One region of the Kurthia sp. YJT4 genome, then DNA from elsewhere that is predicted to be linked to it. Evidence: riboswitches for the same ligand, from Rfam matches in the RefSeq annotation. Region 1 holds a riboswitch; each other region holds the start of a gene.
What was found. A riboswitch is a leader RNA that binds a small molecule or an ion and turns the genes downstream of it on or off. The one in region 1 is predicted to bind thiamine pyrophosphate.
Positions count from the first base shown of each region.

Region 2: it holds a riboswitch for thiamine pyrophosphate, as region 1 does, so the genes downstream of both, thiT (energy-coupled thiamine transporter ThiT) here and QN089_RS07040 (ABC transporter ATP-binding protein) in region 1, are expected to answer to the same signal.
Region 3: it holds a riboswitch for thiamine pyrophosphate, as region 1 does, so the genes downstream of both, thiM (hydroxyethylthiazole kinase) here and QN089_RS07040 (ABC transporter ATP-binding protein) in region 1, are expected to answer to the same signal.
Region 4: it holds a riboswitch for thiamine pyrophosphate, as region 1 does, so the genes downstream of both, QN089_RS11020 (3-oxoacyl-ACP reductase) here and QN089_RS07040 (ABC transporter ATP-binding protein) in region 1, are expected to answer to the same signal.

Region 1 covers NZ_CP126689.1:1,448,453-1,451,721, forward strand. The annotation lists gene QN089_RS07035 (TIGR04104 family putative zinc finger protein) at 1-853, shown strand, start outside; TPP riboswitch at 916-1,024, shown strand; TPP riboswitch at 1,090-1,197, shown strand; gene QN089_RS07040 (ABC transporter ATP-binding protein) at 1,219-1,995, shown strand; gene QN089_RS07045 (ABC transporter permease) at 1,992-2,732, shown strand; gene QN089_RS07050 (ABC transporter substrate-binding protein) at 2,732-3,269, shown strand, end outside.
Region 2 covers NZ_CP126689.1:2,540,163-2,543,431, reverse strand. The annotation lists gene QN089_RS12690 (foldase protein PrsA) at 1-843, shown strand, start outside; gene QN089_RS12685 (magnetosome magnetite crystal formation protein family) at 886-1,239, opposite strand; TPP riboswitch at 1,355-1,454, shown strand; gene thiT (energy-coupled thiamine transporter ThiT) at 1,550-2,113, shown strand; gene map (type I methionyl aminopeptidase) at 2,284-3,036, shown strand; gene QN089_RS12670 (tryptophan-rich sensory protein) at 3,091-3,269, opposite strand, start outside.
Region 3 covers NZ_CP126689.1:1,589,509-1,592,777, forward strand. The annotation lists gene QN089_RS07780 (sensor histidine kinase) at 1-672, opposite strand, end outside; gene QN089_RS07785 (PadR family transcriptional regulator) at 819-1,355, shown strand; gene QN089_RS07790 (hypothetical protein) at 1,401-1,859, opposite strand; TPP riboswitch at 1,959-2,056, shown strand; gene thiM (hydroxyethylthiazole kinase) at 2,200-2,955, shown strand; gene thiD (bifunctional hydroxymethylpyrimidine kinase/phosphomethylpyrimidine kinase) at 2,955-3,269, shown strand, end outside.
Region 4 covers NZ_CP126689.1:2,231,727-2,234,995, reverse strand. The annotation lists gene QN089_RS11025 (LLM class flavin-dependent oxidoreductase) at 1-598, opposite strand, end outside; gene QN089_RS11020 (3-oxoacyl-ACP reductase) at 630-1,382, opposite strand; TPP riboswitch at 1,496-1,595, opposite strand; gene QN089_RS11015 (PfkB family carbohydrate kinase) at 1,745-2,842, shown strand; gene QN089_RS11010 (pseudouridine-5'-phosphate glycosidase) at 2,845-3,269, shown strand, end outside.

The sequences.
Region 1 (3,269 bases):
CTTTTTACTATTTTCGAATGACGAAGATACACAGTATTATGTAAAAGAACTTGATACAGATAAGATTTATAAATGGGCTGACAGTGTAGAGGAAACGGAACTCTTTTTCAAATTAAAACCAAGTGTTATGGAGATAGCACTCATCGCATTTATTTTATGTATACCCACTTTATTTTCAACATTATTCATTGAAAAAGAGAAAAAAGAACCCTATGAATATCAAAATAAAGTGAAAAATATTTTCGGGAAAATAGCATTCGTTACGACTATGCTTTTTGCATGGTACGTCATTTGGAAAACCAGAAATATTTTTTATGGTTTATTAATCTTTACATTTGCATCAATTATCGGTTCATTCAATAAAAACCATATTCGAATGAGCCGTCCAAATGCGATGAAGTTATTAGAAGGAACGAAGGATATACTGAGTTACACATATGCCTTTACAATATTTATTTTTATACTGTACCGTAATCAAAACGCTCTATACGTGGGAATTGCCTTTATTGTTTTAAGCTTTATTTTATGGCTTGTTATGAAAAATCGTGAAGAAGTAACGTGTCCACATTGCGACGAAGTGCTCGACTATCGGACGGCGTGGAAACTTCAGTGGGGTATGAAGAAATATCAAACATGTGAACATTGTGCACAACCGATTTATTTAAACAAAAGACGTATTGATCTACAAAGCTTCCTGCTAAGTCTTGTGTTAGGCGCATTATCAATCGGAGCGCATCTGTACGGAATTCATACAGCGTATATTATCGGTGTTATCATCGTTTATATGATTTACTTTATGTTATTTTCACCGCTCTTTATTCGTGTCGACAAAGAGGACAAACCACTTTGGTGATGAAAATAAAACCAACTATTGCATAAATTACTAGGGAGTGCTATACTCACCTTAACAAAATCATAGTGTGCTAGGAGTGCTGGTGTTGCCAGCTGAGATGGAGCCGTAAGCTCTGGATTCTTTCAACCTGATCTAGTTCATACTAGCGTAGGGAAGCCGTTTCGACCGAAAAAACAATTTCAGGTCCCTGTTTCGATACGTGTATGGAGACAGGGGCTTTTTCTAATTTCATAATGCTTCACCACTAGGGGTGCCGTTTTTACGTGCTGAGAGAGGTTTCGACACCTTAACCCTTATTACCTGATCTAGTTCGGACTAGCGTAGGGAAGTGGCATGCGATGATTCTGTCATTTGCAGCCATTTCGATTCTTTGTCGAGATGGCTTTTTTTATAGAGGAGGAAGATCATTGGAGAGTTTAGCTTTACAAGATGTCTGTTTTCGTTACGAAGAACAACCCATTTTAGACCATGTTCATTTTTCCATTCAAGAAGGTGAATTCGTTTCGTTAATTGGTCCGAGTGGTTGCGGAAAAAGTACGATTTTCCGTCTCATTACAGGTCTATCTCAGGCACAGTCGGGACAAGTGACCGTAGCGAAACAACCTGTAGGCTATATGCCACAGCAAGATTTACTGCTCCCTTGGCGAACTGTATTACAAAATACATTGTTGCCATTAGAATGTCAGCGAATACCGAAAAAGAGAGCAGAAGAACAGAGTAAGGCGTTACTCGAGGAATTTGGTCTAGGAGCTTACATGCATAAAAAACCAAAAGACTTATCGGGTGGCATGCGCCAACGTGTTGCCTTCATTCGTGCATTGAATGCTTCACAAGATGTACTGTTACTCGATGAACCATTTAGTGCACTTGATGCACTGACGAAGATGGAGTTACAAGATTGGTTATACATACAAGCGAAAAAATGGCGTAAAACCATTTTATTTATTACGCATGATGTGGATGAAGCGCTCTATTTATCAGATCGTATTCTAACTGTACAGCAGACACCAATTCATACGCTACACGAAACGATTGTCCCAATGGAACATAAAAGACAGCGTTCAGATTTAGCAAGTAAGGAGGTGCAAGACGTGAAGCAACAACTGATTTACATGTTGCAACAAGGACGTCAGCAATTATGAGAAAAAATGCACCTGCGATTTACGTGAGTGTGGGACTGCTACTCATTTGGGAAGTATTTGCGCGCTGGCTAAATGAGATGTACATCTTACCGTCTCCAACAGCCATCTTACAAAAGATGTGGGATTTTAGAGAAGCTCTATTTACCGTCCATTTACCTGCAACACTACAAGTACTTTGGATTGGTTTACTAATTTCAATTATTTTAGGCATTGGCCTCGCGATTATGATGCACCTCAGTCATTGGTCGGAGCGCGCATTCTATCCGCTACTCGTCGCGTCACAGACGATTCCCATTACAGCACTCGCGCCCATTTTTGTTTTATGGTTCGGTTACACGATTTGGAGTAAAGTGCTTGTGACTGTCCTCATTGCGTTTTTCCCGATTGCGATGAGTATGTTTGATGGACTGCGTAGTACAAAGCGTGAACTAGAAGAACTCATGCGAACGTACGGGGCGACAAAATGGCAAATTTTTTGGAAGCTACAACTTCCGTCAGCGCTACCACAGCTATTCTCTGCTTTTAAAATCGCTGTACCGCTCAGTATTATCGGCGCAGCTGTTGGGGAGTGGCTCGGAGCACAGGCAGGTCTCGGTTACTTCAGTAAACGAATGATGACACAGTTAGACGGAGCAGGTGTATTTGCGCCTATCGTTCTATTATCTACGATGGCGATCATTGCTGTCTTCATCATTCGAATCATTGAAAAAAAATATATCGTTTGGAGGAAAGATTAATGCGTTTGATGAAATTTTTTGTACTATGTAGTTTGTTAGTTGTCGTATTAGCAGGTTGTTCAAGTAAAGCAAAAGATGGTAAAGAATTAAAAGAAGTGACAGTTATGCTCGATTGGTATCCGAATGCGATTCATAGCTTTCTCTATGTAGCGATGGAAAAAGGTTATTTTAAAGAAAAAGGACTTGATGTCAAACTACAATATCCATCGAATCCAACAGACCCACTGACTTTAACAGCTGCTGGAAAATCAACCATTGGTATTTACTATCAGCAAGATGTCATTATGGCACGTGCGAATGAAGGAGTTCCAATTCAGTCGATTGGTACGATTGTCCAATCACCACTTAGTCAATTGATGTCACTAAAAGAATCGAATATTCAACGACCACGCGATTTAGAAGGAAAAACAGTTGGTTATGGCGGTACACCATTAAGTGAAGCGACAATTAAAGCGATGGTAAAAGAAGATGGGGGCGACCCGAATCAAGTGAAGTTAGTCGACGTAGGCTTTGAATTAGTATCCGCACTCATTACGA
Region 2 (3,269 bases), 1.1 Mb from region 1:
ATCATCTTTGTTTTAGTTGTTGGAAGTGGTGTATATTATGCAACAGCCAAAACAGGATATGTCGCAAAAGTAGGCGATACAAAAATTACACAACAGCAACTGAATAATGTTTTAAATAAACAATATGGTAGTGCAGCGCTTGAAACATTAATTCAAGATCAAGTAATTACACTTGAAGCAGAAAAACAAAAAGTAACAGCAAGTGATGCAGAAGTAGATGCACAATATAAAAAAGTCGAAACACAATATGGCGGAGCAGATGCACTTGAATCAGCACTTGAATCAAATAACATGTCTAAATCTGATTTTAAAGCGAATTTAAAAACGTATGTACTCGCATCTAAAATGATTGAGAAGGATTTAGATACATCTGACGAAACATTAAAAGCTTATCTAAAAGAAAATCAATCTACATTCGATACAGCAGCGCAAGTGAAGGCAAGTCACATTCTTGTAGAGAAAAAAGCAACTGCGACAAAAATCAAAAAAGAGTTAGATGCAGGTGGTGACTTTGCAAAATTGGCGAAGAAATATTCAACTGATACTGCCACGAAAAGTAAAGGTGGCGACTTAGGCTACTTTACGAAATCAGAAATGGTGGAAGAATTTGCGACACAAGCTTTCAACATGAAAAAAGGTGATATTAGTGACCCAATCAAAACAGATTATGGTTACCATATTATCAAAGTAACAGGTACAGTCGATGCAAAAACAGCGAAGTATGAAGAGGTCAAAGACAAAGTAAAAGAAGCGTATATTGAATCGCAAATTAGCGCACAATATTCAAGTTGGTTAACAGAGAAAATGGCAGACTACGACATTACAAATACACTCAGTAAATAACAAAAGAAGCAGTATGAGAATGATCTCAGCTGCTTCTTTTTCTTACATAGTTGTACTTTTTTGGTTTAATACTTGAATGCCGCGAACGATATTCCAAATGACAATCGCCAATGAGAATAAAGCCATGAAAATGATGAAAATAATGACACCTATACCAAGTGCAGCACCTGTTGAATCACTCATTTCAGCTGATGCAAAGATACCCATTGTTGCTAAAATAATAAAGAAAATAACTGCAGGAACATAAAGTAACAAGTGAGAAATAAGTGCATGTGTTGCGTGTTTTTTTACATCACGATCTTTTACAACGAGCATAACAATCAGCGGTAAAATAAAGCCTGCAAAGAAAATACTGAAGTAACAAAGTGATGATAAAATACGATTATTCTGTTCCATGATAACCCTCCCTTTTGTTCATAATAACTTATATACGTATAAAAATGGAAATCGTTTCATGCTATTGCTATATTTCGTTAAATTCAGTAGAATGAGAGTGTTCAAAAATAATGATGTAAACCACAAGGGGTGCATACGTGCTGAGAGAGAGTTTCGACTCCAACCCTTCGAACCTGTAAGTTAACACTTGCGTAGGAATGTGGATAGAAACCGACATATAACGATGTCAGGCTCTGTCCTGATGTCGTTTTTTTTATCTAGATTACCACAGGAATTGTGTAAGACATCAAATCAATGGAGGTTCATAAAGATGAACAAACAAAGATTATTAATGATGATTGAGGTGGCCATTTTTGCGGCGATTGGTTTTATTTTAGACAAACTATCGTTTTCGATTTGGGCACAGGGTGGTTCCATTAGTTTAGTTATGGTACCAATCGTATTGATGGCGATGCGTTGGGGAACATTACCAGGGCTTGCGACAGGTCTTATTGTAGGGGTACTACAAGTTTTAACAGGTGCAAGTATTTTAACCCCATTACAAGGATTTTTAGATTACTTCTTTGCGTTCACAATTGTCGGGATTGCTGGAGTTTTCCGTCCGATGGTTATTCGTGCTTCAAAACAGAAAAAAGATGGCGCAATGCTTGGCTGGATTTTAGTGGGTACAGCAATTGGTGGAATCCTACGACTGATTTCACATACAGTAGCAGGCGCAGTATTCTTCGCAAGTTATGCAGGCGACCAAAACCCATGGATTTATTCTGTTGTTTATAATAGCTCGTATATGATTCCAGCTATTATTTTAACAGCTGTCGTGATTTATCTATTGTTTAGAGCAGCACCTAAGTTATTCGTTCAAAAGACGTATTAAGAATAAAAACGTAGCGATTAAGAAATCGTTACGTTTTTTTATTATATATATATCCACCTAAATAAAAACTTTTACTGAATGTATGAAAGAATGCATAGACTTTTTATATGTATCTACAAAAATTATGATATAGTTAAGAGTAGAATTTTATATAGAAGGGACCGTTATACATGATTGCAACAACTCAACAAGAAATCGATGCGTTATTAAAAGCGGGTCGTGCCATGGCAGAAATTCGCGAGGCAATGAAAGCTGCGACAAAACCAGGCGTTACAACAAAAGAGCTAGATGAATTAGCTGGTAAACTATTTGAAGAAAAAGGTGCAGTATCTGGACCAAAAGCAGAATATGACTTCCCAGGTTTCACATGTATTAGTGTAAACGAGGTCGTAGCACATGGTATTCCAAACGATACACCTCTAAAAGAAGGCGATATGATTAATATTGATGTATCGGGTCATGTGGATGGTTTTTATGCAGATACAGGTATTTCATTTATCGTAGGTGATGCTGAAAAGCCAGAATTACAAAAATTATGTGATGTAGCACAGTCAGCTTTTGATCGTGCTATGACAAAGGTTAAACCAGGTTCTAAATTGAATCAAATTGGTAAAGCTGTAGAACGTGAAGCGCATGATAATGGTTTAAAAGTAATTATGAACCTAACAGGTCATGGTGTAGGACACTCATTACATGAAGAACCACAATATGTATTGAACTATTATGATGCATGGGACGCTACTTTAATGAAAGAAGGTATGGTTTTCGCAGTAGAACCATTCATCTCACAAGCAGCTGAAAATATTATTGAAGGTACAGATGGTTGGGCGTTTTTAACACCAGATAAATCATTTGTAGCACAACTAGAACATACAGTAATCGTGACAAAAAATGGCCCGATTTTAACAACAAAAATTGATTAATAAAAAGAGGAGAACGATTTTTTCGTTCTCCTCTTTTCTATAGTGTAAAACATGTTAATAGATTGTTCTTGGCTTTTTACGCATAAATAGAATACCAGCAAGTAATACACCACTTAAAAATAATGCAGCTGTTGTTACTAATAATTCCTCAAAGTTATTTTGTACAGCAATTCCTAAATAGAACCAGATGAATAGAATCGGGAAGTAAGGATCGTAATGATGAAAGCGGATGT
Region 3 (3,269 bases), 140 kb from region 1:
ACGAATATCCGATAGCTCATTTTTCGCTTGTTCTTGATTTTTATCAACTAAACGAATCGCTAAATCGAGTTTAAGACCAATCATTGATAATTTCTGTCCAAGTGTATCATGTAAGTCACGTGCAATTCGTTGTCTTTCTTCTACAACACTTAATTCAGAAATACGATTCTCTGCTGATTTCAACTTATTTTCTAAGTGGTCACTCTGTGTACGGCTGAATAAATAGAATGGTGCTAAAATCGTACCGAACACGATGACAACCATGAATGGAATTTGCTGAATATAAATAGCCGTTTCAATGAAAAAGCCACCAATAATCGCACCAACTGTTGCCGCAATGTGTAAGCCATACATAATATAAAAGCCGACTTTACTACGAATACGTCCAATTAAAAATGACGTAAAAATAGAGAAATAAAAATAGCCATATAAAACGGACATAACGGCATTTATAATCATCTCAAATGATAGCCACATATACGTCAAACCACTTGGCAGTTTGAAATCTAAATACACACAAATAAGATATGTAATCAGAATGGCTGCTGCAATACTTTGCGTCGTATGATCTTGATTTTTAAATACTGAATAAAATGGAATAAAGCAAATAAATACCCATGCTAAAATACTTTGAATGGGATGTTTCGGTATAATAGAATACCATTTTGACACACGCGTTCAACTCCTTAATTCTCTGTCTATCATATAACAAAATACTGTTTCAAGCTAGAAACATCTTGTTTTCTGTAGTTTCCTTTTACAATATCGTGTACTATTAGAATGACGACGTAAATTTCATTTATTGGAGGCATCAAGTGATGTTAATTCAACTTTTTATTTTAGGGATTTTATCTGAAAATAATTACCATCCCTACTTTATCAAAAAGCTCTTCACAAATATTGTTGATATTGATCCAAGTTTTAAATTAAGTGATGGAAAACTTTATTATCATTTCGACTCGTTAGAAAAAAAAGGATATATTAAAAAAATCGAAGTCATTCATACAGAAAATCGTCCTGAAAAATCCGTTTATGCCATTACAGATGCTGGACGTGCGTATATGGTAGAACTCATTTATAAAACATTCGACTCGATTAATTTAGCAGATGTACAAAGTCTCTATATTCCTATTTTATTTTTAAAGTATGTTGATTTAAAACGTGTAATTGGTCTATTAGATCAGGCAATCGAGCGTGAGAGTAAGCGAATCGATTCGATTATTGAAGCTGGTTCACATCCTTCTGTAAAAGATGTTGATCATATTCAATTAATTATCCGACATGCAGATCGACAATTTAACGAAAACTTAAAATGGCTACAAGATATTCGTGACGCAATTGCAGAACATATTTAAGCATACAAAAAAGACTTAGGCACTGAGCCCAAGTCTTTTTGTTATTTAATCTGTCACTTTACTCCGGAATAAACTTCCTAACGAAAAAGCAATTGTATGAATGATTAAAAAGACAGATTCATTAAAATACCAATCATTTGTATAACTATTAAACGGTGAACGACCGTAAATAATCGATTTCGAATCATTCCATGTTCCGCCAAAAACTTCAATTTGACTTGTTACATATTGATATTCTGTACCGCCTGCTAAAATAAAAATCACGACAATAATAAGAATTGCTGATGCTAGCTTTCCTTTTGTTGCTGTTTCAAAAAAAGATACGCCAACGCTCCACGTAATAAACAGACTGACACACAGGAAAGGCACTAATAAAACAATTAAAAAGAAAGCAGGGTTTAAGTTTCCAACTTTTTCAGTAGGGTCCAACGTAAAATAATAATTGATGACCATGAAACCTAAAAAACTAATCCCTAAAGAAATATACCACGATAGATTTTTCACACAATTTCCCTCCATACTTGTTCTCATTATACAAGACAACCTATTTTTACTAAAGCGGAACCTTGCAAAATGGTCTAAATATGGTATGCTCTAACCATACTAGATTTGCGGGGGGACTCTTAGGAGTTGAGAAGGTAAAACCTGACCCTTTGAACCTGTCAGTTAATACTGGCGTAGGGAGCAGCTGTTTTTCGCATGTAATGCTGTTCTACGATTAATTCGTTGAGCAGCTTTTTTATTTTTATAGTGAAAAAGCAGAAACCCGTCCTCTAATTTAGTGAAACTGAGTATGAGAAGCTTCATGAATTTGCTTTTCATTCATCAATGGAGGTAACTAAAAATGAGTATCCAATCAATTCATTCAACGAAACCAATTGTTCACTGTATTACGAATTATGTCGTAACAAACTTTACTGCAAATGGACTTTTAGCAGTAGGTGCATCGCCCATCATGGCGGATGAAATACAAGAAATGCATGATATTGTTCAAATCGCAAATGGATTATTAATTAATATCGGTACGTTAAATACACGCACAGTCGATGCGATGATATTAGCTGGACAAGCTGCAAATAAAAAAGGGATTCCAGTCGTTTTAGATCCTGTAGGCATCGGTGCTTCTAAATATCGTAAACAAACAGTCGAACAACTATTACAACATGTGCAATTTACAGCCATTCGCTGTAATGCTGGTGAGTTAGCGGCTCTTGCGGAAATTAAAGTCACCTCTCGTGGTGTCGATGCAGGTGAGGTGTCTTTTGAAATTGAAGAAGCAGCTAAACAAGTCGCAACACGCTACAAAACGATTGTTGCTGTAAGTGGTGTAGAAGATTTAATCACAGATGGCACGACGGTTCACATAATAAACGGCGGACATGCATGGATGGAACAAATTACAGGAGCTGGTTGCTTATTATCTGCCCTAACAGCTGCTTCAATCGCATCACATACAGACGCACTACAAAGTGTTATCACAATTCACAAAGACTATAAACAAGTCGCAGAAACTGCACATCATCACAGCAATGGTATTGGCGATTTTCAAATGCACATCCTAAACCAACTACAACAAATGAGTTTTGGAGGGATTAAATAATGTTACCGATTACACTGACGATTGCCGGATCTGATTCAGGTGGCGGTGCCGGTATTCAAGCTGATTTAAAAACATTTCAAGAATTGAAAACATTCGGTACATCTGTTTTAACAGCTGTTACTGCACAAAATACGTATGGCGTACAAGCTGTTTATGCGTTACCCGAAGATTTCATTGTGGAACAATTACAGTCGATTCAAAGCGATTTTAATGTGAATGCACTAAAAACGGGGATGCTTTTTTCAGCATCTATTATTGAAGCTGTTTCAAAACAACTAGAGAATGTACAAGCACCTATTATTGTTGACCCTGTC
Region 4 (3,269 bases), 780 kb from region 1:
GAAAATAATGACCACTGTGATTAAAAGAGTGAATATTTGAAGCATTGATAATTTTATTTTCTTCACGATTATGGACAAAATCACAAGCATCCCAAGATAAAAATAGTTGATCCATAAGTATCGAAAATTCTTCAGCTTTTTCATAGCGTTGATTATGGGGAGGTAATGCTTCCATACTATGATTGCGAGCTTCATTATCACTCATTGATGTAACGAGATTCCAACCTACGCGCCCCTCGGTGAGATGGTCCAAACTTAATAGTTGTCTAGAAACTGTATAGGGATTAGAGAACGTACTTGAAATAGTGGCAACTAAACCAATATGATGCGTTACTTGAGAAATAGCTGTTAAATTAATTAGCGGATCAAACCAAAATGCAGGCATGACTTGTGCATCATTTGCTGGAAAAGCATGATGATCTGCAAAAAATACAGCGTCCAATAATCCTTTTTCCGCTAGTTGAGCTAATTCTTGATAATAAGAGATACTTCCAATATCCTCAATGCGTGAATTGTCCATTAGCCAAGCTGCTTGATGATGACCACAACCATATAGTAAAACACCTATATGTAACTGTTTTTCTGTAGTTTTTAACATGATTTACACCTCGATTTATTTTGGATAGGGATTAGTTCATTGTTAAACCACCATCTACTGTAAAGTTCTGTCCTGTAATTCCATGTGCTTTTTCGGAACATAGATACGCTACCATATTGGCAACATCTTGTGGTGTGGTTACTTTTCTTAAAGGTGTAGATTGAGAGATTAAATCAAATACTTCAGGTGTTGTAACAGCACTGGCATCTGTTGTTTTTAAAAGACCTCCTGAAACAACATTTGCTCGGATACCATAAACGCCTAATTCTGAAGCGAGATTACGTGTGAAACCAATCAAAGCTGCTTTAGCCGTTGTGTATTCATGGTAGGGTACGACGGGATTTTGAAATAAATTAGTACCAATACTAATAATGCTACCATTTTTTCTTTCAATAAATTGCGGAATTACACTCTGGCTTGTATTGAATGCAGCCTTTAACGTACCATCCAGTTGTTTTTGATAATCATCCCAAGAAAGGTCTTTGAAAGATTTTTGTTTAATCGGATCGAATTTAAAGTCGATTAATGCATTATTTACAACAGCGTCTATTTGACCAAAGTGTTCTGTTGCCATGTTCATTAATTGATCGACTTCTTGTCGATTCGTTACATCAGCTTGAATAGCAATCGCTTTGTCTTCACCAATTTCAGTTACTAATTTTTCAGCAGCTTCTTTACTTTGATAATAATTAATGACAACTTGAAAATCTTGTTGTGCAAGTGTTTTGACAATAACTGCACCTAACCCTCTACTCCCACCTGTAACTACTACTGTTTTTTTCATTCAAAACAACTCCTCTTATTTATTTCAACTTAAATAAAAAATACACAACCTTCGTAGGAAAGTTGTGTATAACAAATCATTGCATAACAAAAAAGTACAGACTTTTTTCAGTATGTATAGAATTGACACTTTCCTACGCTAGTATTAACTAGTTCAGGTTCAAAGGGTTTGAGTAGGACTCATCTCAGTTAAATAACACCCCTAGTGTAGACCTATTAAGTTACATTGAATACTAACTTATAAGGTTTATATTGTCAAATTTGTTTATTATTTATATTGATATTAAACAAAAGTTTGTTTTTATAAACATTTGACACTAGACTTAATTTTGTTTATGATGTAAACAAATAAAACTTAGGGTGATGACATTGACGGAGAGAGAACAAGCACTGATTCAACTCATTAAGGAAAACCCGTTTATGCAGCAACAAGAGATGGCTGAAAAATTAGAAATGTCGAGACCGGCTCTAGCTAACTTAATATCGGGGTTAGTGAAAAAGGGTAAGATTATAGGGAGAGCGTACGTATTGCCAAAAGAAAATAAAATTATATGTATTGGTGGAGCCAATATGGACCGAAAACTTCATTTGAAGGGACAGGTTCAGATGGGGACATCAAATCCTGTAACATCTACAGAAAGTGTAGGTGGCGTAGCGCGAAATATTGCTGAAAACTTGGGAAGACTTGGACATCAAGTGAGTTTACTGACGACTGCTGGAAAAGATTCTGATTGGCAAGCAATTGTTGCAGCTTCGAATGCTTTTATTCATTTAGAAGAAGTCGAGCAGTTGGAACAATGTTCAACAGGTTCTTACACAGCCATTATGGATGAACAAGGCGAATTGGTTATGGCAACAGCGAATATGGACGTCTATGATGCATTAACACCACAAATTCTAATGAAGCATGAACATGTTTTATCGACTGCTCCGGCAATTATAGTTGATTTGAATTGTCCGAAAGAAACAGTTGATTATATTCAACAATTTGCAGTAACGAGAGAAGTACCTCTTATTATTGTGCCGGTATCTTCTCCAAAGATGAACCGTATGCCAACAACATTAGAAGGCGTTACATGGTTCATCTGTAATACAGATGAAGCCGAAACATTAACAAATCGTACGATTACATCAGAAGCAGATTATTTACAAGCAATTCAAGAGATCGCTCAGATGGGCGTAGAAAATGTCGTAATTACAGCTGGCGCAAAGGGAGTTTATGCTGCAAACAAGAACTTGATGCCAACACATTTTGAAGCACGAGCAGCAAATCAAATTGAGGATGTTACAGGCGCAGGAGATGCATTCGTCTCAGCAGTTGTACATGCTTGGTTAGAGAAGTACACATTTGAACAGACGATTCAAGCAGGATTAATCAATGCGAAAAATACGCTTGAATCTAAGTTTACTGTACGTCCTGAATTAACAAAACAATCGTTAGAACAAGAACTGGAGGATTAATTATGAAACAATACATCGAATTATCAAAAGAAGTACAAGAAGGAATGGACGCTGGTAAAGCTATCGTTGCATTAGAATCAACAATTATCTCACACGGTATGCCATACCCACAAAATGTACAAACAGCACGTGAAGTAGAACAAATCATTCGTGAACATGGCGCAGTTCCAGCAACAATCGCAATCATCGACGGCAAAATCAAAATTGGTTTATCAGATGAAGAATTAGAAATGTTCGGTAATGCGGATAATGTAGCAAAAGCTTCTCGTCGTGATATTCCATACTTAATCGCAACGAAAAAAATCGGTGCGACAACAGTAGCAGCGACAATGATTGCAGCTGAATTAGCAGGAATCGAGTTATTCGTAACAGGTGGTATTGGTGGCGTTCACCGCGGCGCAGAAACAACAATGGATATTTCAGCTGA